Regions from separate parts of the Brucella pituitosa genome, predicted to be linked through region 1. Evidence: riboswitches for the same ligand, from Rfam matches in the RefSeq annotation. Region 1 holds a riboswitch; each other region holds the start of a gene.

Region 1 (8,098 bases):
GCAGCAAAGCGATAGCTCTGCACATAAGCGGCATAAAAGCCCGCGATGAAAGTGCCGAAGCAGAAAATGATAAAGGACGCCGAGAAGATGCCGAAAGCGGCGACCAGACCGGCCGTCATGCCAAAGCCAGCGCCGAGCAGATAGCCATTGCGACGTCCGAAGGATCGCATGATAAACGCCGCGGGCAGAGTTCCCAGCGCCAGACCAAGATTGAACAGGCTGACAGGAAGTGTGACCAGTGCCGGATCAGAAGAAAGCTGCTGCCCGACCAATCCACCCAGCGAAATGATGATCGGTGGGCTTGCTGCACCCAGAGCCTGTGCCGCAGTCAGCACGAGTATATTGCGTCTGGCGATTGTCTGGTCGGTCATGTCTGCACTTCTTCAAAGTTGCCTTGATAATCGTGCCGGGCCTATTCAGCTGGCACCTGGAAATGTGTGCAAATCACCGCCATCACCTGCCGCGCTATATCGCTTTCAACGCGATACCAGATCGTTTGCCCGTCGCGACGCCCGGCAATGATGCCATCACGTCGCAGCAAAGCCAGATGCTGCGAGACCGTGGAGGCACGCAAGCCGATCAGTTCGGCAAGCTGCCCCACTGACTTCTCACCACCATGCAACCGGCAGAGGATCATGAGCCGGTGATTGTTGGCGATTGCCTTGAGGAATTCACTTGCCTCGTCGGCCGCAAGATGGGTTTTTACGCCGGGGTCGATTGGGTTAGGCTTATTCATGTCTTCGTATCTACGAAACTATGAAGATATAGTCAATCTTACTGAAAAGCGGGTATCAGGAAATTTCATTCCGATTTCCGTTTCAAACTGTAAGCGGTGGTGAAAGCGCTTCTGTCTGCAGCAATGATATTGTAGCGTTGACGCCTTGCTGTTTTTGGGTCGCGCTATTTTTTGGGTTGGAGTCGTCGTGCGTATATCGGTCTTGTGGGTTGTGTTTGGAGTTTTATTGTCTGGTCAGGCACATGCGGAAGATGACTGGAAAGCCGTCGAAGTTATAAAACCCTATGCAATTACTGGCCGCACCGGCGCTGAGCTTTATGAATCCATCGGCGAGCGCGGCCCTAAAGCCGGCAAATCCCGCGTGATCGCGCACACGACCTTTGTGTTGACCTGGGACCGCAAGTTCGACAATTCCAACAATGGCTGCACAATTGTTTCGGCCAAGCCCAAGCTGAAAATCACCTATACGCTGCCCAAGCCTTCACAGAAGCTGTCCTCTCCGGTGAGAGAGAACTGGGAACGCTTCTATGATGGCATCTACAAGCACGAGCTTGTTCATGGCGACACCGCCAAGGACATGACGCGTGAAATCGTCCGCACAACGGTTGGGCTTTCGATCCCGAATGATCCAAAGTGCCAGAAAATGCGCCGGGAACTGATCAATCGCATTACTGCGCTGGTCGAGGTTCAGCGCCAGCAAGGCCGTGATTTCGACCGTGTTGAAATGGGGTCCGGCGGCAATGTCGAGCAGCTCATTCTGGCGTTGGTGAATGGAGGCTAGAATTTCCAGCAAAAGTGCGTGAGCCTTTTGCGTCGGATAATGCGTTATGAAAAAGATAGAGCGGTTCCCAATTGGAGCCGCTCTGGCCCGTGCCAGCAATCCGGCATGGGCTTTTGTGTTTAAATGAGTTCGGCGCGTAGCGCTTTCGCTGCCGCCACCATGTTGACGAGGGCAGGGCGCACCTCGTCCCATTTGCGGGTTTTCAAACCGCAATCGGGATTGACCCAGAGCTGTCCATCGGAAAGCTGTTTGCGGGCAAGCGCCAGCAGGTCAGTCATTTCACTGACTTCCGGCACGCGTGGTGAGTGGATGTCATAAACGCCCGGTCCGATATCATTCGGATATTTGAACGACTTGAACGCATCGAGAAGCTCCATGCGTGAGCGTGAGGTTTCAATCGAAATCACGTCGGCATCCATATGAGCAATGGCGTCGATGATGTCATTGAACTCCGAATAGCACATATGGGTGTGGATCTGTGTTTGGTCGGCTACACCGCTTGAACACAGACGGAAGCTTTCGACAGCCCAATCGAGGTAGGTCGACCAGTCAGCGCGACGCAGCGGCAAGCCTTCGCGCAAGGCGGCCTCGTCGATCTGGATCATGATTGCACCGGCACCTTCCAGATCGCTCACTTCGTCACGGATGGCGAGCGCGATCTGTCGGCAGGTTGCGGCGCGCGGAATGTCATCACGAACAAACGACCAGTTGAGGATCGTCACAGGCCCGGTCAACATGCCCTTCATAGGCTTATCCGTCAGTGACTGCGCGTATTTCCACCAGGCAACCGTCATCGGCTCAGGACGGGAAACGTCACCGAAAATGATCGGAGGGCGGACATAGCGCGAGCCATAACTCTGCACCCAGGCGTATTTTGTGAAAGAGAAGCCCGAGAGCTGCTCGCCAAAATACTGAACCATGTCGTTACGCTCGAACTCGCCATGCACCAGTACATCGAGGCCGATTTCTTCCTGCCAGCGAATAGCGGCTTCAGTTTCGCGCTGGATGAAGCTCTCATATTGCGCATCGGTGATCTCACCTTTGTTGACCGCTGCGCGTGCTTTGCGCACTTCAGGGGTCTGCGGAAAAGATCCGATTGTCGTGGTGGGGAAAGCGGGCAAGCCGAGCTTGTCGCTTTGAATTTTGCGTCGCTCGGTGAACACGCTGTTGCGCTTCTTTTGAGCTTCCGTGACAGCGGCAACGCGCTGTTCAACAGCCGGACTGTGGACCTTTGGCGATGTGCGGCGGGCTGCAATGGCCTCACTTGCGGCTTTCAGTTCTGAAAGAACCGTGCTTTTGCCTGACGAAAGCGCACGTCCGAGGATAGCAATCTCATCGATCTTTTGTGCTGCAAAAGCGAGCCAGTTTTTAAGTTCTGCATCGAGCCCGGTTTCCAGTTCAAGATCAATCGGTACATGCAGGAGCGAGCAGGATGGGGCAATTTCGATGCGTTCCAGCCCGCGCTTTTCAACGATGGGCTGAATGCGGTCGATGATGGCATTGAGATCGGCGCGCCAGATATTGCGGCCATCAATTACACCGAGAGAAAGATGCTGATCGGGGCGTGCTTTCGCTACAATGTCGTTAAGCTGATCTGCGCCGCGTACCAGATCGACGTGAAGACCCGCGACCGGCAAAGCCAATGCAGTGTCGAGATTGTGGCCCAGCTCACCGAAATAGGTAGCAAGCAGGATTTTCGCGTCGGAAGCAGTGGCAAGACGCTGGTAAGCAAGTTCAAATGCAGCTTGTTCATTTGGGATGAGATCGAGAGCCAGCGCTGGTTCGTCAATCTGCACCCAGTCGGCACCGGCATTTGCAAGTTCACGCAGCAACTCTTCATAAACAGGCAGCAGCTTTGGCAGCAAGGCTACAGGATTGAAGCCTTCAGCGGTGGATTTAGCCAGCTTCAGGAATGTAACCGGGCCAAGAATAACTGGACGTGTGTGGATACCCAGTGCCTTGGCTTCGAGGAAGTGTTCGACCGGCTTGCGGGACGAAAGCCTGAACTCCTGATCATCGGTGAGTTCTGGCACCATATAGTGATAATTGGTGTCGAACCACTTGGTCATTTCAAGCGCAGTCACACCATGACCATGCCCATGTTCTTGATTGCCACAACCGCAATTGTTGCTTGTTTTGCCTTCGCTGCCACGCGCCATGGCGAAATAAGTCTGGAGCGATACGTCGCCGCTTGACCAGCCGTAACGGGCAGGGATGGCGCCGACCATTACAGCCGTATCAAGCACATGATCGTAAAGAGAGAAGTCGTTTGATGGAATTTTCGTGATGCCGTGATCGCGCTGTTCGGCCCAATTGGCCGCGCGCAAAGCGCTGGCAATAGTGAGCAGTTCTGCTTCAGACGATTTACCTGCCCAGAAAGCTTCGAGTGCAAATTTCAGTTCGCGATGACGGCCGATGCGCGGTACACCAAGGGTGGCGGTAGCGACGGTGGTTTGTGACATGGCTATATATACCCCGATATAGATGGGGGCGCGGGTTCACAGACGTGCGCGAAAAGGCTGCTTCTGGCAACCAGACCTGCAACACTCCGGGACACCCCGCCCGTGGACGTTGTTTTGTCATGGCAGGTCTCCTGGCTCGCGGGTCAGCGCCTCGATCCGCCTTCCCGGAATGTTTCGTTCCAGTGGCATGATGGATCAAGGCTCGCCGCTTACAGTTGCGGGGGCAGCACCGGTTTTGTCTTCAACGCACCGGTTTCCCTCTTAGCTTTCATCTGAAGTCTGACGAAAGAACCATAACGCCGCTCAGTCTGCCGGAAGCTTCACTGCTTGTCAATATTATATAAAGAAATGTTTATGTGTTTATGTCTAGAAAATGCCCGCACTTATTGCTTAGCCGAAAGTACTAAGTGCTCAGAACGAAGATCGGATGGCTTGTGTGAGAGAAATTGAATAAAAACAGATAATTAAGGGATCAGCGCGTAATCTTCGTGAGCGTGGGAAATATCAATTGATATGGCCCTGCGCGGGGACTCGTGCTAACGGTGCCACTATTGGGCTGGTTATATGGTCGGATATCTGAGCTAGATATCTGATTTCACTGATTAAAAAAGAGTTGGGTTTAGCCGAATCCTCAACGGCGATTATTCGCATTTTCGCCTTGAGGGGGCAGGATATGTTCGTATGAGTTTCAGATATCCCTGGCAGAGGCTGGCTTTGTTACCGCGTATTGGTAAGCAGATCATACTGCTGCTGAGCGACTGCCTGTTGTTGCTGCTCAGCGCCTATCTCGCCTTTGTCATGCGGCTTGGCTTTGTTTTTGTCCCGACGCAGACGCAGATTTTCCTGATCGCCATCGCTCCGGCTCTCGCAATCCCCGTCTTTATTCGTTTTGGTCTTTATCGGGCAATTATTCGCTATCTGGCCGAGCGAGCCATCTGGCCAATCTTTCAGGCGACCGCTATTGCAGCCCTATTCTGGGTGGCGCTGGTCTTTCTTATGGAATCATACGGCGGTGCTGGTTTGCCGCGTTCGGTTCCTCTTCTCTACTGGCTTTTGAGTACGGTGCTTATCTCTGCCAGCCGCTTTGGTGCGAAATGGCTGCTGCGCAGTGCTGAATCCAATAAGACCTATTCGAGCACAGCCCTCATCATTGGTGTTGGTGAGCCAGGACGTCAGCTGGCAACCGCACTTCGCAGCCACAGTGATACACATGTGGTCGGTTTCGTTGATCCAACTGGCCAGCTTGGCGGCATGGATATCATTGGTCTCCGGGTCTATGACATTGCAGCGATCCCGCGTTTGATCGAGAATTTTGGCGTTCGTCAGGTTGTCATATCCGAACCGGAAATCGATCAGAAGCAGCGGCAGGAACTTGCACGTCTGCTCGGGCGTCTGCCGGTTAGCACCCGCATTCTGCCGCCTATTGCTGATCTGACGGCTGGCAAATATCTTGTCAGTGCTCTGCGCAATGTCGAGATTGACGATTTGCTTGGGCGTTCGCCTGTGCCGCCAGATGTCGATTTGCTCCGCGAAGTTGTTGAAGGGCGACGCATTATGGTTACGGGCGCTGGCGGGTCGATTGGCAGCCAGCTCTGCCGCACGATTGCGCAGTGGAACCCAAGCTGCATCGTGCTTTTTGAATCGAGCGAATTCGCGCTTTATCAGATCGAGCGACAGTTACGGCAGATTGCGCAATGCGATGTCATTCCGGTGCTTGGCACGGTGGCTCATCGGCAATGTGTTGAAAAAGCTATCCGCGCCCACACCGTTGACACGGTTTATCATTGCGCAGCTTATAAGCATGTGCCGCTTGTCGAAAAGAACCCGCTTGTCGGTATCTATAACAACGTGTTCGGCACGCTGAACGTGGCTGCCGCAGCTTTTGCGACCGATGTCGAACGGATGGTGCTGATTTCATCCGACAAGGCCGTGAGGCCAACAAATGTTATGGGCGCAACAAAGCGTTGGGCCGAACTTGTCGTTTATTACTACGGGACACTCGCCGAAAAGGCGGGTCATCATAAATCGTTCTATTCCGTCCGCTTCGGCAATGTTCTGGGCTCTAACGGTTCAGTGGTTCCGCTTTTCCGCGAACAGATCGCCAATGGTGGACCCGTCACGCTCACGCACGAAGACATGACGCGTTATTTCATGTCGATCAAGGAAGCGGCCGAGCTCATCGTGCAGTCCGGCGCGATTGCCAAATCCGGTGATACCGTGCTTCTTGAGATGGGCGATCCAGTCAAAGTTCGAGATTTGGCCGAGAACATGATCCTGCTTGCTGGATTGACTGTACGCAACGCAGAGAATCCTGATGGAGACATTGCCATTGAGGTGACGGGTATTCGCGAAGGCGAGAAGATGTATGAAGAGCTTTTCTACGATCCTTCTCAAGCTCAGACGACGCGCCACCCCAAAATTATGCGTGCACCAAAGGGTCAGAAGGTTGCTGTGGACGTCCCTAAAAGCCTTGATACTCTTCGGGCTGCGATGGAGACAGAAGATGCCAACGCTGCCCGCAAGGTTCTGTTTGACGTCATAACTTCCTGAAGCGTCCGCGAAAATCGAGCAGCAGCAAAAGCACTGCGACCGCGGCGGTGAGCACGAATATAATCTGCGAAAGCATATGGTCGAAAACCATAATTGCAGCCGCACATGTTATCAGAATGATATTGAGCAGTGCGACGTGGCTCACCACCTTCGACACGCTCCACCCGGCCCGTTTGGCGACCTGATAGGCATGTTTTGAATGTGCTTTCAGAATGTTCTCGCCTGCCAGACCGCGTAAGATGATCGTCGTGCCAGCATCAAGCACGTAATAGAGCGGCAGAATAAGCGCGACCGCTATATGCGTTTCCCGTGCCAGAAGCAGAAGCGCGGTTCCGGCAAGCAGCCCCAGCGGAAAGCTGCCGGAATCGCCCAAAAAAACGATTGCGGGTGGACGGTTGTAAAAAGCAAACCCGAGAAGGCCGCCTGCTATGATCGCGGCAATTGTGCCGCTTTCAACGCCTGCGAGCTGAAACGCTGCCAGCAGCGCAATTCCAGCCATGGGTACGCCGATGCCTGCGACAGTCATGCAATCCAGGCCATCCATAAAGTTTGTGACATTGATTGCAGCGACAAGCGTGATGACGATCAGCGTGATCTCAGCCCAATGAGGCAAAAGCTCTGGCAATAGTCGGAAATCGGGGCCGAGCCCATAAACCACCAGGCATGCGGCTACAAACTGCGAGCCAAAGCGTGTTGTGACGGAAAGCTCAAAACGATCATCCAGTCCACCGATAACCCAAAGCAATAAACAGGCACCGCTGAGACTGAGAACCAGATCAATAGTCAGCCCAAGATCTGTGCCGAACATTAAAAGCGAGACAATAATCGCCGGTATGAGCGCAAGGCCGCCGATTTGCCGGGCAGCTACGCTATGGTTGGAGCGCGCGTTGAATTTTGCCGCAAGAAAGCTTGCTGGCAGAAGTGCGGATAAAACATAAAGACCGACGCCGCAAAGAATGGCGCTTGCAAGAAAGGAGACCAGCAACAAGATCATTGCAACAACCAATAAAAAATGACTCTATCATCGAATTACCAGCTTTGGATGCGAAGGCAAATCCCTGTGCTTGGCTGATTTGCGTCACTGATCATACTCTGAGGAAATTCTTTATCCCCAGTCCTTGTAAAGCTTGTCAGATTTCGTCGATAGGCGATTGCACTTGGCGCGGGGAGCGGCTATAAGCCCGCCCAATCGATCGCATAGATCTGATTTGTTGGGGCGTAGCCAAGCGGTAAGGCACCGGTTTTTGGTACCGGCATCCCCTGGTTCGAATCCAGGCGCCCCAGCCATGAATAGCAATCAAAATCAAAGGCCTATTGATTCTGCTTATCTTTCCGCTTAGGTGAAACTCTTCAGTTTTCTCATACTCGCCGGATGTGCCCTTAACTGCGGCACAGAGCAATCACACATGCCGATTCTTGTGAATTTCGGTTTCGTGTCAGCTCCAGACCGCGGATATGACATGACAGTCAGACATCAGGTTCAGAATCTTCAGCGGCGCGGAAATATTTTCTATTGGCGTCCGCGTCTCCCCGCACATTTGGGATGTAATATTGGCGTGCGTCACCTTG
Region 2 (8,098 bases), 250 kb from region 1:
AGACGCGGTTCCAACCTTAGCGGGAACCACTCCAGGAACGAGGGAACTATGATCAAGAAAATAGCAGCTATCAGCCTTTGCACTTTGTCCGTTCTTTACAGCGGCAGCGTTCTCGCCAAGGAATGGAAATCCGTAACTGTTGGCGTTGAAGGTGCTTTTCCGCCCTTCAATCTGACCACGCCCGGCGGTGAACTTCAGGGGCTTGATCTTGATGTCATCAAGGAAGTCTGCAAGCGCGCCGAGCTGGAATGCAATATTGTTGCGCAGGACTGGGATGGTCAGATCCCATCGCTTCTTGCTGGCAAATTCGATGTGGTCCTGACAATGGGCCCTAATCCAGAGCGCCGTAAGGTTATCGACTTCTCCGATCCTTATGTGATCACGCCCAATACATTCCTCGTGCCCGCTGAAGGTCCGCTGGCCAATCTTCCGCATACCGGAGAGAGCCTCAATACCGATACCGAAGAGGGCAAAAAAGCCATCGCCGATATCAAGGAAGCCGTAAAAGGCATGACGCTCGGTGCATCGCTTTCAACCAGCCAGTTGCAATTTGTTGAGCAGAATTTTGGCGCTGCCGCTCAGATCCGTTCTTACAAAGGCTCCGAGCAGGTCAAACTCGATCTGCAATCCGGTCGCCTCGACGGTCAATATGACAATGTCGTCTTTGCGCGGGATCGTGCAGAGAAAAGCAATGGCGCGCTCAAGATCACCGGCCCGCTTCTGGTCGGCGGCATTCAGGCGACGAATGTTTGTATTGGTCTGCGCAAGGATGAGCCGGAACTCAAAGCCAAGCTCAATAAGGCACTTGGCGAGATGCAGGCAGATGGGACACTTTCGAAAATGTCTGAAAAATGGTTCTCGATCGATCTGAGCCCAAAGAGCTGAACCAGCCATAAGAACGAAACAAAAAGCGCGTTGTTCTCACAGCGCGCTTTTTTTAATCAAAAATCCCAGTCATCGTCTTCCGTCGCAACAGCCTTCCCAATCACATAAGAAGAGCCGGAGCCTGAGAAGAAGTCATGGTTCTCATCGGCATTCGGCGAAAGAGCCGAGAGGATTGCAGGGTTGACCTTGCAAGCCTCTGCCGGGAACAGGGCTTCGTAACCAAGGTTCATCAGCGCCTTGTTGGCATTATAATGCAGGAACTTTTTCACATCCTCGGTCAGACCAACGCCATCATAAAGCGCTTCAGTGTAGCGCACTTCATTGTCGTATAGCTCCAGCAGCAGATCGAAAGCAAAATCCTTGATTTCCTGCTTCTTGACTTCATCAAGCTTCTCAAGCGCACGCTGATACTTATAGCCGATATAATAGCCATGAACGGCTTCATCGCGGATGATCAGGCGGATGAGGTCGGCCGTGTTGGTGAGCTTGGCACGGCTTGACCAATACATTGGCAGATAGAAGCCCGAATAGAAGAGGAAGCTTTCCAGAAACACGCTGGCGATTTTCTTCTTGAGCGGATCTTCAGCGTTATAATTGTCGAGGATCAGCTGCGACTTCCTTTGCAGGAATTCGTTTTCTTCCGACCAGCGATAGGCATCGTCCACATCAGGCGTCAAGCACAGCGTCGAGAAGATCGACGAATAAGAACGCGCATGAACCGCTTCCATGAAGGAAATGTTCGAGAGAACCGCTTCTTCATGCGGGGTCGATGCATCTTCCATAAGGGTTACCGCGCCAACCGCGTTCTGGATGGTATCCAGAAGCGTCAGGCCTGTGAACACGCGGATGGTGAGCTGCTTTTCTTCAGCTTTCAGCGTTTCCCAAGACTGAATATCGTTGGACAGTGGCACTTTTTCCGGCAGCCAGAAATTGCCCGTCAGACGGTTCCAGACTTCAAGGTCTTTGTCGTCTTCGATGCGGTTCCAGTTGATGGCCCGCACAACCGCCGGCTTTTTCGCATTATTGTTTTTAAACTGCATGTTCATCGGTTTCGATCCTGATCAAAGAGCGCAAGAGACGCAGCCTTCAACCTGCGTACCTTCGAGCGCCATCTGGCGCAGGCGGATGTAATAAATCGTCTTGATGCCCTTCTTCCAGGCGTAAATCTGCGCCTTGTTGATATCGCGCGTGGTGGCGGTATCACGGAAGAAAAGCGTCAGCGACAGACCCTGATCGACATGCTGCGTTGCCGCTGCATAGGTGTCGATAATCTTTTCCGGGCCAATCTCATAGGCATCCTGATAATATTCGAGATTATCATTCGTCATGAAAGCAGCCGGGTAATAAACGCGGCCAATCTTGCCCTCTTTACGGATTTCGATCTTGGAAACAATCGGATGGATCGAAGAGGTCGAATGGTTGATGTAGGAGATCGAGCCTGTTGGCGGCACAGCCTGCAGGTTCTGATTATAAAGTCCGCCTTCCATGACGGACTTTTTCAGTTCCTGCCAGTCTTCCTGCGTCGGGATTGCAATACCGGCATTCTCGAAAATCTCGCGAACCTTCTCAGTCGCAGGCTCCCAGACCTGATCGGTATATTTGTCGAAATATTCACCTGTCGCATATTTCGATTTCTCAAAGCCCTTGAACGAGCTGCCCTGTTCGACCGCAATACGATTGGAGGCGCGCACCGCGTGATAGGCAACGGTGTAGAAGTAGACATTAGTGAAATCGACGCCCTCTTCCGAACCATAGAAGATACGTTCGCGAGCGAGATAGCCGTGCAGGTTCATCTGGCCGAGGCCGATGGCATGGCTTTCGTCATTGCCACGGGCAATCGAAGGCACCGAGCCGATATGGCTCATATCGGCAACAGCCGTCAGCGCACGGATTGAGGTCTCAATCGTCTTGCCGAAATCCGGGCTATCCATGGCTGCCGCTATATTGAGCGACCCGAGATTGCAGGAAATATCCTTGCCGAGATGCTCATAAGACAGATCATCATTGAAGATGCTGGCTTCGCTCACCTGAAGAATTTCCGAGCAGAGATTGCTCATGGTGATGCGGCCATCAATCGGATTGGCACGGTTCACCGTGTCTTCAAACATGATGTAAGGATAGCCGGACTCAAACTGGATTTCTGCCAGCACCTGGAAGAAGTCACGCGCATTGATCTTCTTCTTGCGGATACGACCGTCATCCACCATTTCGCGATATTTTTCAGTGATCGAAATCTCGGTCATCGGCACGCCATAGACGCGCTCGACGTCATAAGGCGAGAAGAGGTACATGTCCTCGTCGTTTTTGGCGAGTTCAAACGTGATGTCCGGGATCACAACGCCAAGCGACAGCGTCTTGATGCGGATTTTTTCGTCTGCATTTTCGCGCTTTGTATCGAGGAATCGCATGATGTCGGGGTGATGGGCGTGCAAATAAACCGCGCCCGCGCCCTGACGCGCACCAAGCTGGTTAGCGTAGGAGAATGAATCTTCCAGAAGCTTCATCACCGGAATGATGCCGGAAGACTGGTTCTGGATCTGCTTGATCGGCGCACCGGATTCACGAATATTGGTCAGGCTGAGCGCCACACCGCCGCCGCGCTTTGAAAGCTGGAGTGCCGAATTAATCGAGCGACCAATCGATTCCATGTTGTCTTCAACACGCAACAGGAAGCACGAGACCAGTTCGCCACGCTGCTTTTTTCCTGCATTGAGGAAGGTCGGCGTTGCCGGCTGATAACGACCTGAAATGATCTCATCGACCATTTCGCGTGCGTGCTGCTCGTTGCCACGCGCAAGCGCCAACGCCACCATGCAGACGCGATCTTCATAGCGCTCAAGATAGCGCTTACCGTCGAAGGTTTTCAGCGTATAGCTGGTGTAATATTTGAACGCACCGAGGAAGGTCGGGAAGCGAAATTTCTTGTCATAGGCATGATCGAAAAGATCGCGCACGAAATTGAAGGAATACTGATCCAGCACTTCCTGTTCGTAATAGCCTTCATCGACCAGATAATCGAGCTTCTCACGCAGATTGTGGAAGAACACCGTGTTCTGGTTGACGTGCTGCAGGAAATATTGCTGCGCCGCCTGGCGATCGCGATGCAGCTGAATCTTCCCCTCGTCATCATAGAGGTTCAGCATCGCATTGAGCGCGTGATAATCCAGCGACGTTTCCGTCAGCTTCTGCGGCTTGCTGCCCGATGCTGGCGATGACTCGTGCTTTTCCGAAGCGGCGACCGTCTCGCGCTCACGGGTCAGGGTTGTGTCTGCCGTGTCCAAAATCGTTCCATCCCGTCTTTAACATTGACAATGTCTTCATCCGTTCCCAGAAGCTCAAAACGATAGAGGTAGGGAACCTGACATTTTTCCGAAATTATTTTGCCTGCAAGGCCAAAGCCTTCGCCGAAATTGCTGTTCCCGGCGGCGATAACACCGCGAATGAGGGATCGGTTATCCGCATCATTGAGAAAGCGGATGACCGGCTTGGGAACAGCGCCTTTCGCACCCCCGCCGCCGTAGGTTGGCGTTACGAGCACAAAAGGCTCGTTGACCCGTAACAGGCCAGTATTATCTTCATAGCTTTCCAGCGGAATGCGCTTTGAACGCATGCCAAGACGCATCACAAAGCGATGCGTGTTTTCCGAACGGCTGGAAAAATAAACGATCTGGCCCATAACAAACCCCGGCAGCAGACCGGCGTTACGCCAGCGAGCTGATCATATCCGGACGGAAACCGGCCCAATGGGATTCACCGGCAACAACAACCGGCACCTGACGGTATCCGAGGCCCTGAACGAGATCATATGCATCGGCATTGGCGGAAATGTCGATGACATCATATTCAATGCCCTGACGGTCGAGCGCGCGGGTGGTTGCGGTGCACTGGACGCAGGCGGGCTTGCTATAGACGGTAACGTTCATTTTTTCCTCACTGGGGATGGAGCATTTCCAGCACCGTCGCAGAAGCATTTGGCGTTGGAGAATGCATATAGACAGACGTTTTGATCCACTGCGCCTCACACGAAAGAAGGCGCAAAAAAGCGTTCGCGCATGACGAAATGCGCGTGAAAAGCAACGAAAACTGAGAGGCACAACGAGCTTTAAGAGCGCGAAGCCTTCAAACTAGCCCGTACCGGGCGGACCGGAACTGTTTGGTCTTGAATTACTCGACATGCTTGTCACCCCGAAGCTTATGAGAGGGATATACGGGGCACCAAAAGACATGGCAGAACAATGCCACAACTTATCGCGCGCCAACCGGACACCCCGCCCGTGGACGTTCTCGTTCAAGGCAGGTCTCCTGGCTCACGGTTTAATGCTTTTTGCCCGCCTTCCCGGTTTTAGCCAGTGGCATATGGACATAAAGCTCGCCGCTTACAGTTGCGGGGGCAGCTACGGCTTAACAGCATCCATCATGGATACCACGCACCGTATTCCCATCTTCGCTTTTGATCCTCACGAATCGTAAGAACCTTGAACACAAGATATAGTATCTGAAGTTAAAAAGTCGTCAATGGATAGACGGTTCAAAAAAATTTAATCTGGCTTTTACCCCGGGCAGCCTGTGAATAGCAGGGATATGTAGCCGACTATTCCACAGGCGTGATAGGCCTGGGTCGAAAGTCGGGCTTTACGGCCTTCAATGCCATGCGATCCACCAGATGTGGTGCCAATAGTTTCAACCAGCGCCCCAAACGCATCTGACGCGTCATCAACACTTCGCGTTTGCGGTTGGTGATTCCATCCAGCATCAGCTCGACGGCCCGCTGAACAGACATCATATCGTCTTCGCGAACGCCACTCACCCCGAGAGCGCCCCCACTGGCTCCATAGCCAACCTTGCGAATGTCGGTTTTGACGACGCCCGGATAAACAATCGTCACCGAAATACCGCTTGGATCAAGCTCGGAACGCAGCGCCTCACAAAACCCTGAAAGCGCAAATTTGGTGCCGCTATAGGCTGTACGTCCCGGCACGCCAATCAGTCCGGCAACAGATGAAACTGCCACGATGCGGCCTTTGGTTTTGGCCAGATGCGGGAGTGCTGCATGGATCGGCCAGACGCTGCCCCAATAGTTGAGCTCCATCAGATCATGCATCCATTTCAAGTCTTCCGGTTTGATCTCGGAAAAATTGGCATGGGCCGACATGCCCGCATTAACGATCAGCGTATCAATCCGACCAAAAGAAGAAGCCGTTTTTTCAATGAGGCCAATACAGGCATTGCGATCCGTAACATCGGTCGGAACAACCAGAACTTTACTGCCTGACTGCTCTATTTCTGCAGCAAGCGCTTGCAACTTTTCGACGTTACGCGCCGCCAGAACCAGCGCTGCCTTGTTCCCGTCACACATGCTTATCTGGCGCGCGGTTTCGGCACCTATGCCATCGGATGCGCCTGTGATGATCGTAACTTCCATGAAGCCCTCCCTTGCTCGCATGAATGGTCATGTTTCCGAGCTTACAATTCACTTCGTCAAGCCGTCCAGTACCGAGAATTTGCTCGTGGGCATACCAGGCCTTCACAAAGCCGTGTGAGATGACAGACAAAGAGCTTAACGAAATCAATGCCCTACTGAACGACATCTCCCGGATATCAATTGAATTGATTAAAATCCCTGGTGTTCGTCGAAGGGATAAATTGACAGCCGCGCTTCATTTCCTGTATCGCTTTATTAAATCCTGAACATTGTTCAATATATTGAACAATTAAGAAGAGATCCTCCCAAGCATCTCTTCAGACGACCGATGCACCGGCTGCATCGGAAAACTGTCGGTCCGGCTTTCCTCTACGCGAAAGCCGGACCGCTTGAAACCCAGCGCCTCTGTGCCGGCGAGGAATGAGAGACCTCGGCTCTGGGGAAATTTGAATAAGGGTGGAAACAATGACTATAGGTATCAAGCCATTTTCGTTCGACACGGTCGGCTCAATGCTTGTCGAGTGGGGGGCTGCAAAGCGTCTCGGCGAAGTTCTGGGCGAACGTTTCTCAGAACGCAAAATCCTCATCGTAACCGACAAGGGCCTGCACAAGGCTGGCGTTCTCAAAGAAGCGCTCGCTTCGCTGGAAAAAGCAGGCTTCAGCATCAGCATTTTCGATGCAGTTGTTGCTGATCCGCCGGAATCAGTTCTGTTCGAATGTGTCGATCAGGCCAAGGCCGCTGGCAGCGATATCGTGCTGGGCCTTGGCGGCGGCTCTTCAATGGATATTGCAAAGCTTGCTGCGGTGCTTATCGTCTCCGAGCAGGAACTGTCTGAGCTTTATGGTATTGGCAAAGTGCAGGGCACGCGCCTGCCGTTGATCCAGATCCCGACCACTGCTGGCACCGGATCAGAAGTGACCAACATCACGATCCTGACCACCGGCGAAACCACCAAAATGGGTGTCGTCTCCCGCCAGCTTTATGCAGATTTCGTCATTCTGGATGCAGAACTGACCTGCGGCCTGCCAGCGCTTCACACGGCTGCCACCGGCATTGACGCCATGGTTCACGCGATTGAAGCCTATACCAGCCGTATCAAGAAGAACCCGCTTTCCGACGCTTTTGCGCGCGAAGCACTGAAGCTCTTGTCGGCCAATCTGGTTGCAGCTTGCGAAAACGGCAAAGACCGTCACGCCCGAGAAGCCATGCTGCTTGGCGCAAACTATGCCGGTCAGGCCTTCTCGAACTCGCCGGTTGGCGCGGTTCATGCCCTGGCCTATCCGCTTGGCGGCCATTATCATGTGCCGCATGGCCTTTCCAACGCATTGATGCTCGGACCGGTCCTACGCTTCAACATGGCGGGTGCTGCTGAGCTTTACGCAGAACTTGCCGACCTGCTTCTTGGCAAATCGGACGGCACGACAGAGGAACGTTCGGCTGCTTTCGTTGATTATATGGAAGACCTGATGAACCGCTCTGGCGCACCGCGCCGTCTGCGCGACGTTGATGTCACCGAAGAAAGCCTCGAAATATTGGCACGATATGCAATGCTTCAGACACGTCTTCTGGGTAACAACCCTGTCGATGTGACCGAAGCTGACGCGCTGGCGCTTTATCGCGAAGCATTCTGAGCACACACCCTCTTTTAAAACAGCATCCCGGACGAGTGGGCTTGATTAGCCGCTCTTCCGGAGCCCTGTTTCGTCTATTCGGAGTAAAATCTTGAGCACTGAACGCATCGACGGTCAGGAGCAGCCATATTGGCCTGCCGGACCGTTCAAAATCCGTCT
Region 3 (8,098 bases), on a different replicon from region 1:
TTTGCCAAATGCGTCATCGCTGCCGCCCGCCATGAAGGTGAGCGTGCCTGCGGCAGCGCCGCCTGTCCCGCCAGATACAGGCGCGTCGATCGAAAGGTGACCGTATCTGGTCGCGATCTCGTGTGCCTTGCGCGCCGAATCAACATCGATTGTCGAGCAATCGATGAAAACTGAATCTTTTCTGGCTTTAGGCGCGATGTCTTCATAAACCGAAAGAACATGTCTACCTGCGGGCAGCATGGTGATGACTGCATCCGTATCGCTGACAGCGTCCGCAGCACTTGCAGCAATCTGGAGCCCGTTGGCTTTCGCTTCCTCAAGATGAGCAGGCAATAAATCGAAACCTATGACCTTATGCCCGGCTTTTACCAGATTGGCGGCCATTGGGCCGCCCATATTGCCGAGGCCGATAAATGCGATAGTGGCCATGATTTTCTCCCATTCAATATGTGTATCAGCGTCCGATCAGCTGGCGTGCAATGATGACGCGCATAATCTCGTTTGTACCTTCAAGGATCTGGTGAACGCGCAGATCGCGGACAAGCTTTTCGATGCCGTAATCGTGCAGATAGCCGTAGCCGCCAAGAAGTTGTAAAGCGTCGTTGGCGACATCAAAACCTGTGTCTGTCACAAAACGCTTGGCCATAGCAGACCACTTGCCTGCGTCGTGGGTTTTGCGGTCGAGCTTGCTTGTGGCCGTGTAAAGGAGCTGGCGTGCGGCCGAAAGCTCGGTTTCCATGTCGGCGAGGCGGAACTGCAAAGCCTGAAAACGATCAATCGTCTGGCCGAAAGCTTTGCGCTGCCCGCAATACTCCAGCGCTTTGTTAAGTGCTGATTGCGCACCGCCCATTGAACATGCGGCGATGTTCAGCCTTCCGCCATCAAGTCCGGCCATTGCAATCTTGAAGCCGGTACCTTCGTCGCCCAAACGATTGGCAACTGGAACGCGGCAATTGTCGAAAATGACTGTGCGAGTTGGCTGCATATTCCAGCCCATCTTGTGCTCATTGGCTCCAAAAGACAGTCCGGGTGCATCTTTCGGCACAACGAGAGTAGAAATTCCTTTTGGGCCGTCCTCGCCGGTACGCACCATGGTAACGTAAAGATCAGTCGCGCCAGCTCCAGAAATGAATTGCTTGGTTCCGTTGATGACATAGTGTTCGCCATCACGCTCAGCGCGCGTACGAAGGGCTGCCGCGTCGGAACCGGAGCCAGGCTCGGTAAGACAGTAGCTTGCGAGGGTTTCCATAGATGTCAGTTTGGGCAGGAACATCTGGCGTTGGTTTTCATCGCCAAATGTGTCGATCATCCACGCAGCCATATTGTGAATGGAAATAAACGCCGAAAAAGCCGGACAGGCTTCGGCCAGTGCCTCAAAAATAAGGACTGCATCCGAGCGCTTGAGCGCTGAGCCGCCGACATCGTCGCGCACATAAATACCACCCATCCCCAGTGGGCCGGTTTCTTTAATGACATCTATCGGAAAGTGTTTGTCGCGATCCCACTGCAGCGCGTGAGGCGCTACAAAATCGGCAGCAAAACCACGCGCCATCTCTTGAATAGCGAGTTGGTCTTCGTTGAGTTCGAATTGATTCTGGTCCGCCGTATCCATGGTTTCCTCCCTATGAGCACCGCGCCTCCTAGCCCGACTAGATCACAATGGCGCGTTGCTGCCAACGCTCCATTGGAATAATGTTGCTCACTTTTGTAATAATCGGATGCGCATTTTTGCATATAAGCTTGCGGAAAGGTGCAGCGATTGCCAGTCGCAGAAACTTGGGATAGGCACGGGACATGACACGCGCGATCATGTTTCAGGGAACGGGTTCGGATGTCGGCAAAAGCGTGCTTGTTGCGGGTCTTTGCCGGGTTGCCCGCAATCGCGGACTGAAAGTCCGGCCATTTAAACCGCAAAATATGTCCAACAATGCAGCCGTCAGTGACGATGGCGGCGAAATTGGCCGCGCGCAGTGGCTGCAGGCATTGGCTTGCGGTGTGCCATCATCTTTTCATATGAATCCGGTTCTTTTGAAGCCGCAAACCGATATGGGCAGTCAGGTGATTGTTCAGGGGCAAGTGCGGGGAGAGGCCCGCGGGCGCTATTATCAGCAGTTGAAGCCGCAACTTATGGCGGCGGTGATGGAATCTTTTGGCATTGTCAGTGACGGCGCTGATCTTGTACTGATCGAAGGAGCCGGTTCGCCTGCAGAGATCAATCTGCGCGCTGGCGACATTGCCAATATGGGCTTTGCCACCCAGGCCAATGTGCCGGTGGTGCTGGTGGGAGATATTGACCGGGGCGGTGTTATTGCATCGCTGGTCGGTACGCACACAATTTTGTCGGAAGAAGATCGCGCGATGGTGCGTGGTTTTCTTATCAATAAGTTTCGCGGTGATATTTCGCTGTTTGATGATGGCTTGACTGCGATCACAGACTTCACGGGTTGGCGGTCTTTCGGCGTCGTTCCGTGGCTCAAAGCAGTTTCACGTTTGCCTGCAGAAGATTCGGTCGTGCTGGAGCGGGCAACGCGCGGTGATGCCAAAGCTTTAAAAGTGGCAGTACCAATGCTGCCGCGTATAGCAAATTTTGATGATCTCGATCCATTGAAAACAGAGCGCCAAGTCGAGGTCGTCATGGTTCCACCGGGGCAGCCATTGCCACATGATGCGGGCCTTGTCGTTCTGCCGGGAACCAAATCCACGATAGCTGATCTGATTGCCTTCCGTGAAAACGGTTGGGAGCGAGATTTACGGGCCCATGTGCGGCGCGGCGGGCATGTGCTTGGCATTTGTGGTGGGTTTCAGATGCTCGGAAGCCGCATCAGTGATCCTGAAGGCATCGAAGGGCAGGTTCACGAGATTGAAGGACTTGGATTGCTCGACGTTGAGACTGTGATGGAGCCGGAGAAAGTTGTGCGTAACGTCGCGGCCCGCTCGGTGCTCTTTGATACAGCTCTTGAAGGTTATGAAATTCACATCGGTCGCACTGGGGGGGCAGATGTTATTCGCCCGTTTGCCCGCATTGGCGATCATGATGATGGAGCCATGTCAGCGAATGGCCGGATCATAGGGACATATCTGCATGGTGTTTTTGGAGCAGATGATTTTCGGCAGCATTTTCTCGCAGCACTCGGCGTAAGCAGCTCAGGCGGGAATTATCGTGCTGGCATCGAAGCGGCACTTGATGAGTTGGCTGAAGGTTTGGAAAGCTGTCTGCATATCGACGATCTATTTAGTTTGTCCTAATTTTAAATCAGACGTTATGAAACCCCAAAGAATTTATTGCAAAAATCATTCCGTAATAAATTATTTCTAGCAATTTTTGCGACAGAATTTATTGCGATTTATAGTTTAGTATTTATGTCTTAAATATAGAATAATATTTACTTGAATTGATATTTTATTTGTATTGTTTTTAGAGGTAATTGTGAAGTCTGATTCAATTTTATTAGAAAATACTAATAATAATTATACGGATTTGAATAAGAGGTTTTTGTATTTTTCTATTGCCTTCACAGGTGTATTTATAATTTTTCCGCAAATTGATCTTGCTGTATCAAGATATTTTTTTAGTTCAGGTTCTTTCTTTATTTCTGAGAATTTTTTTTGGACTTCTCTAAGAGATATGCATCGGTCAAGTCAGTGGTTTTTTTTGATCGCTGTGTTGGTCTTGCCGGTATTGTATGCGGTGTGGCGATGCCCGCTTCCTTCAATTGCACCGCATAAAATTCTCTATGTCAGTTTGACCTTTATCCTTGGGTCGGGGGCCTTGGTTCAAGGCTTGAAGATACTCATAGGGAGAGCGCGGCCAAGGCATTTGATCGAGTTTGGCGGTTTGTCCGATTTTACGCCTGCATGGCAATTGGCGGGCATATGTCGCAACAACTGCTCATTTCCATCAGGAGAATCGTCTGCAGCAGCAGTGATGTTATCTCTGCTCGTTTTTGTTCCTGCCCGCAGACGTAAGGTTGCCGCGCTTATCCTTGTACCATTGTTGGTGCTCATTTCGTTGAATCGTGTGTTTATGGGTGCGCATTTTCTATCGGATGTGGTTATTGCCTGGACGCTGATCGTTGGTCTTATGCTTTGGCTGCGGCCTAGAGTTTTGCGTAATGCGGATGCAATTGACAACTGGGTAAGGCTTCGAGGGGAGGCTGCCCGCAAGCGTCTATACCCGATAGGCTGATTGACGCCGCATTGGCGAAGGCCTAGTGTCGATTTATGCAACAGGTTTTGCCGGGACGAAGCCCCGGCGATACCAAAAGGGAATGCGACGGACGGACCCAATCCGGGCGTCTTTATCGCAGCCGACCCCGCGACTGTAGAGCGGAGAGGGATGAGGCAAGCCGGTTAACCGGCAGCCACTGGAAACCATCAGCGTTTCTGGGAAGGCAGCTTCAGACCCTGCGACCCGTGAGCCAGGAGACCTGCCTGTTGCGTGAAGGGCATTATGCCCGCACCTGATGGGAGGTTTTCCCTGCTGCCTGCACGGAGGTTGTCATGGCTGCGCATAAAGAAAATTCACTTTCAACTACACTCCCTCTGCCACTTGCTGCCCGTCTTGGTACTGCGGTGGTTTCGCTCATGCTCGGCGCTTTCCTGATCTACGGCGTCGGTCTCGCGCATTCGGATACGCTGCATGATTCGGCGCATGACACGCGTCACTCTTACGGTTTTCCTTGTCACTGAGCAGTTAAAGCGTCTGTTTTAGGATTTGGTGCTTTGCAGCGCCCGATGGTGAATGGCCGTCGGCGCGAGTTTTTTGTTGAGGGACAAGAATGTTGATCCGTTATCTTCTGGCCACGCTTGCTGCTGGCCTTCTGGCAGGGCTTCTCGTGACGCCTGCCATGTATTTGAAAACTGTTCCGCTCATCATTCAGGCGGAAACTTATGAAGACGCTGGCGGCGGTCACAGCCATGGTGAAGCAGAAGCTGCCGCGCCACATGATCATGCCGCTGCTGCAACTGCTGCTAGTGAAGGTGAAGAAGCTGGAGCCGAACTGCCGTTTGGTCGTCTTGGCAATACATTGCTTGCCAATCTCGTGGCCGGTGCAGGTTTTGCGCTTCTGCTCGGCGGTGTAGCGTTGCTGCTCGGTCGTCGCATCACCCCGCAGAACGGTATTCTCTGGGGTATGGCTGGTTTCTTTACGGTCGCTTTCCTGCCAGCTTTAGGGCTTTCGCCGGAATTGCCTGCGATGCCCGCTGCGGATTTGGCTGAACGTCAGCTTTGGTGGCTTTCCACGGTGGTCTTGAGCGGTGTTGGTATTTATCTGCTGGTTCTGCGTGGAGAAGTGGTTTCCAAGATCCTTGGTCTGGTGCTGATCGTTGCACCACATCTTTATGGCGCGCCGCATCCGGAAGATATTTCCTCGCCAATTCCATCGCTGCTGGCCTCGCAATATGCTGTCGCATCTCTGGCAACCAACCTCTTTATGTGGGCTGTGATCGGTCTGGCACTAGGCTGGTTCATTCAGACTTACGCAAAGTCGGAAGTGGAAGGCTGATAGGAATGGCTTCGTCAGGAAAAATTACATTCGTTCTCGGCGGAGCCCGTTCCGGTAAGTCGTCTTATGCAGAGAAACTGGTTGAAGACTCAGGACTTCAGCCAGTCTATCTGGCAACTGGACGCGCATTCGACGAGGAAATGGAAAGCCGCATCTCCATTCATCGCCATCGTCGCGGAAGCGAATGGCAGACGGTGGAGGAACCGCTTGATCTTGTTGGAATGCTCGAAAAACATGCAAGGCATGACCGCTTTGTGCTGGTCGATTGCCTGACACTCTGGATCACCAATCTGATGATGGCAGAGCAGAATATCGCTGCTGAAACTAAGACACTGATAGCGGCGTTGCGCCAGCTTTCAGGTCCGGTTGTATTCGTTTCGAACGAAGTTGGACTTGGCATTGTGCCGGAAAATCGGATGGCGCGGGAGTTTCGCGATCATGCCGGTTTTTTGCATCAGGCCGTGGCATCAGTGGCGGATGAAGTTTATTTCATGGCGGCAGGTCTGTCGCTCAAAATGAAGGGATAATTCGATGCAGGGACAAAAGATTCCAGCGACCGTGATCACCGGCTTTTTAGGTTCGGGCAAGACCACGATGATCCGCAATTTGCTGGAAAACGCCAATGGCAAACGTATTGCGCTCATCATCAATGAGTTCGGCGATCTGGGCGTCGATGGCGGAATTCTGAAAGGTTGTGGTATCGAAAGCTGCCGTGAGGAAGACGTGATTGAACTCAACAATGGTTGCATTTGCTGCACTGTTGCCGATGATTTCATTCCGACCATGACCAAGCTTCTCGACCGTGCGGATCGTCCTGATCATATCGTGATTGAAACGTCGGGTCTGGCGCTGCCACAGCCCCTGGTCGCAGCCTTCAACTGGCCTGAAATCAAGACGCAGGTTACGGTTGACGGCGTGGTGACTGTGATTGATGCAGCCGCCGTTGCTGAAGGTCGTTTTGCCGATGATCACGACAAGGTGGATGCACAGCGCGCAGCGGACGAATCTCTTGATCATGAAAGCCCTTTAGAAGAACTTTTTGAGGATCAGATTCATGCGGCCGACCTTATCGTTCTGAATAAGGCCGATCTCGTTGATCCATCGAAACTCGATATCGTGAAGGCCGATGTGGCTGAACGCTCAACACGCCGCGTCAATATGGTGTCGGCAAGTTTTGGCAAGCTTGGTGCCGATGTACTGCTCGGTCTTGGCGTGGGTACGGAAGACGATATTGCCAACCGCAAGTCGCATCATGAAATCCATCATGCTGATGGCCATGAGCATGATCACGACGAGTTTGAAAGCTTTGTTGTTGAAGCAGGCTCTGTTGCCGATCCGAAGGCATTTACCGAGAAGCTTATGGCCGTGATTGCGGAACATGATGTTCTGCGTCTCAAGGGCTTTGTCGACGTACCGGGTAAGCCGATGCGTCTGGTTGTGCAGGCCGTTGGTCCGCGTATTGAGCATTATTTCGACCGCCCATGGGGCAAAGATGAAGTGCGCAATACGCGCCTTGTCGTCATTGGTCTGCATGAGATCGATGAGCAGGCAATCACCAAAGCCGTGAAAGACGCTGTTTCGTAATGCACTTATTGCTTGCCCAGAAAGGAACGATCAGCGACGGCAACGAGGCCATCGATCTTGGCCAGACGCCGGGCGAAATATTGTTCCTTTCCGCTGCTGACACCGAATTGGCCAGCCTTGCCCAAGCTCATAAGCTTGTGCAGGGCGGGCCAAGTCTGAGGCCAAGTCTAAGGCTCGCCAATTTTCTAAGCCTTACCCATCCGATGTCAGTGGATACCTATGTGGAGCGCACGGCACGTCACGCGAAGCTGATCGTGGTGCGTATCATTGGTGGTGAAACCTACTGGCCTTATGGGCTTGAGGCACTGCATGCTTCTGCGCTTGCGCATGGGGCAAAGATAGCCGTGCTGCCGGGCGACGACAAACCTGATCATGGTCTGGACAGATTTTCCAATGTGCCTGTCAGCGAGCGCGAGGCACTTTGGCATTATCTGATCGAAGGCGGAGCGGCGAATACGAGCGCTTTCCTCAGCTATTGCGCTGCAATGATTTCTGGTTTGGAAAAGCCGGAAGAAGCCACGCCCCTATTGAAGGCTGGTTTGTGGTGGCCGGGTGATGCGGTGTCGTCGCTTGATAGTATTAAAAATCATTGGCCGAACGCAGACGCGCCAGTTGCTGCAATAATCTTCTATCGTGCTCTTGTGCAAAGCGGTCAGACGCAACCGGTAGAAGCGTTGATTGATGGCTTGAAGACTCAGGGTCTCAACCCGCTGCCGGTTTTTGTTTCAAGTCTCAAGGACCGGCTTTCCGCTGCCGTAGTCGACGGTGTGTTTGAAGATTGCACACCGGATATCGTGCTGAATGCTACCGGTTTTGCTATTTCCTCACCAGGAGCAGAACGCAAACCGACTGTGCTGGATAAACGCGGCAACATGGTTCTGCAGGTGATTTTCTCAGGCACGCCGAAGGCTGTATGGGAAACATCACAGCAGGGTCTGCTCGCGCGTGATCTTGCGATGAATGTGGCACTTCCGGAAGTCGACGGGCGTGTGCTGTCTCGCGCTGTGTCG

The links. Region 1 has a riboswitch for cobalamin ahead of metE (5-methyltetrahydropteroyltriglutamate--homocysteine S-methyltransferase). Riboswitches for the same ligand answer to the same signal wherever they lie in the genome.
Positions count from the first base shown of each region.
Region 2: linked by a shared signal. The riboswitch ahead of nrdH (glutaredoxin-like protein NrdH) and the one ahead of metE (5-methyltetrahydropteroyltriglutamate--homocysteine S-methyltransferase) in region 1 are both predicted to bind cobalamin.
Region 3: linked by a shared signal. The riboswitch ahead of ACSME1_RS02355 (CbtB domain-containing protein) and the one ahead of metE (5-methyltetrahydropteroyltriglutamate--homocysteine S-methyltransferase) in region 1 are both predicted to bind cobalamin.

Region 1 is NZ_OZ264093.1:390,600-398,697, reverse strand. Features, by position in the region: gene ACSME1_RS13120 (MFS transporter) at 1-371, opposite strand, end outside; gene ACSME1_RS13115 (ArsR/SmtB family transcription factor) at 413-736, opposite strand; gene ACSME1_RS13110 (DUF922 domain-containing Zn-dependent protease) at 930-1,517, shown strand; gene metE (5-methyltetrahydropteroyltriglutamate--homocysteine S-methyltransferase) at 1,637-3,979, opposite strand; cobalamin riboswitch at 4,084-4,290, opposite strand; gene ACSME1_RS13100 (polysaccharide biosynthesis protein) at 4,661-6,529, shown strand; gene ACSME1_RS13095 (glycoside hydrolase) at 6,516-7,523, opposite strand; tRNA gene ACSME1_RS13090 (tRNA-Gln) at 7,742-7,816, shown strand; gene ACSME1_RS13085 (DUF6538 domain-containing protein) at 7,990-8,098, shown strand, end outside.
Region 2 is NZ_OZ264093.1:641,700-649,797, reverse strand. Features, by position in the region: gene ACSME1_RS14235 (transporter substrate-binding domain-containing protein) at 49-885, shown strand; gene nrdF (class 1b ribonucleoside-diphosphate reductase subunit beta) at 942-1,931, opposite strand; gene nrdE (class 1b ribonucleoside-diphosphate reductase subunit alpha) at 1,947-4,067, opposite strand; gene nrdI (class Ib ribonucleoside-diphosphate reductase assembly flavoprotein NrdI) at 4,142-4,561, opposite strand; gene nrdH (glutaredoxin-like protein NrdH) at 4,587-4,808, opposite strand; cobalamin riboswitch at 5,161-5,378, opposite strand; gene ACSME1_RS14210 (SDR family oxidoreductase) at 5,477-6,307, opposite strand; gene ACSME1_RS14205 (iron-containing alcohol dehydrogenase) at 6,773-7,939, shown strand; gene ACSME1_RS14200 (hypothetical protein) at 8,031-8,098, shown strand, end outside.
Region 3 is NZ_OZ264092.1:475,103-483,200, reverse strand. Features, by position in the region: gene mmsB (3-hydroxyisobutyrate dehydrogenase) at 1-429, opposite strand, end outside; gene ACSME1_RS02370 (isobutyryl-CoA dehydrogenase) at 455-1,612, opposite strand; gene ACSME1_RS02365 (cobyric acid synthase) at 1,795-3,246, shown strand; gene ACSME1_RS02360 (phosphatase PAP2 family protein) at 3,428-4,186, shown strand; cobalamin riboswitch at 4,212-4,449, shown strand; gene ACSME1_RS02355 (CbtB domain-containing protein) at 4,501-4,689, shown strand; gene ACSME1_RS02350 (CbtA family protein) at 4,779-5,504, shown strand; gene cobU (bifunctional adenosylcobinamide kinase/adenosylcobinamide-phosphate guanylyltransferase) at 5,510-6,031, shown strand; gene cobW (cobalamin biosynthesis protein CobW) at 6,036-7,088, shown strand; gene cobN (cobaltochelatase subunit CobN) at 7,088-8,098, shown strand, end outside.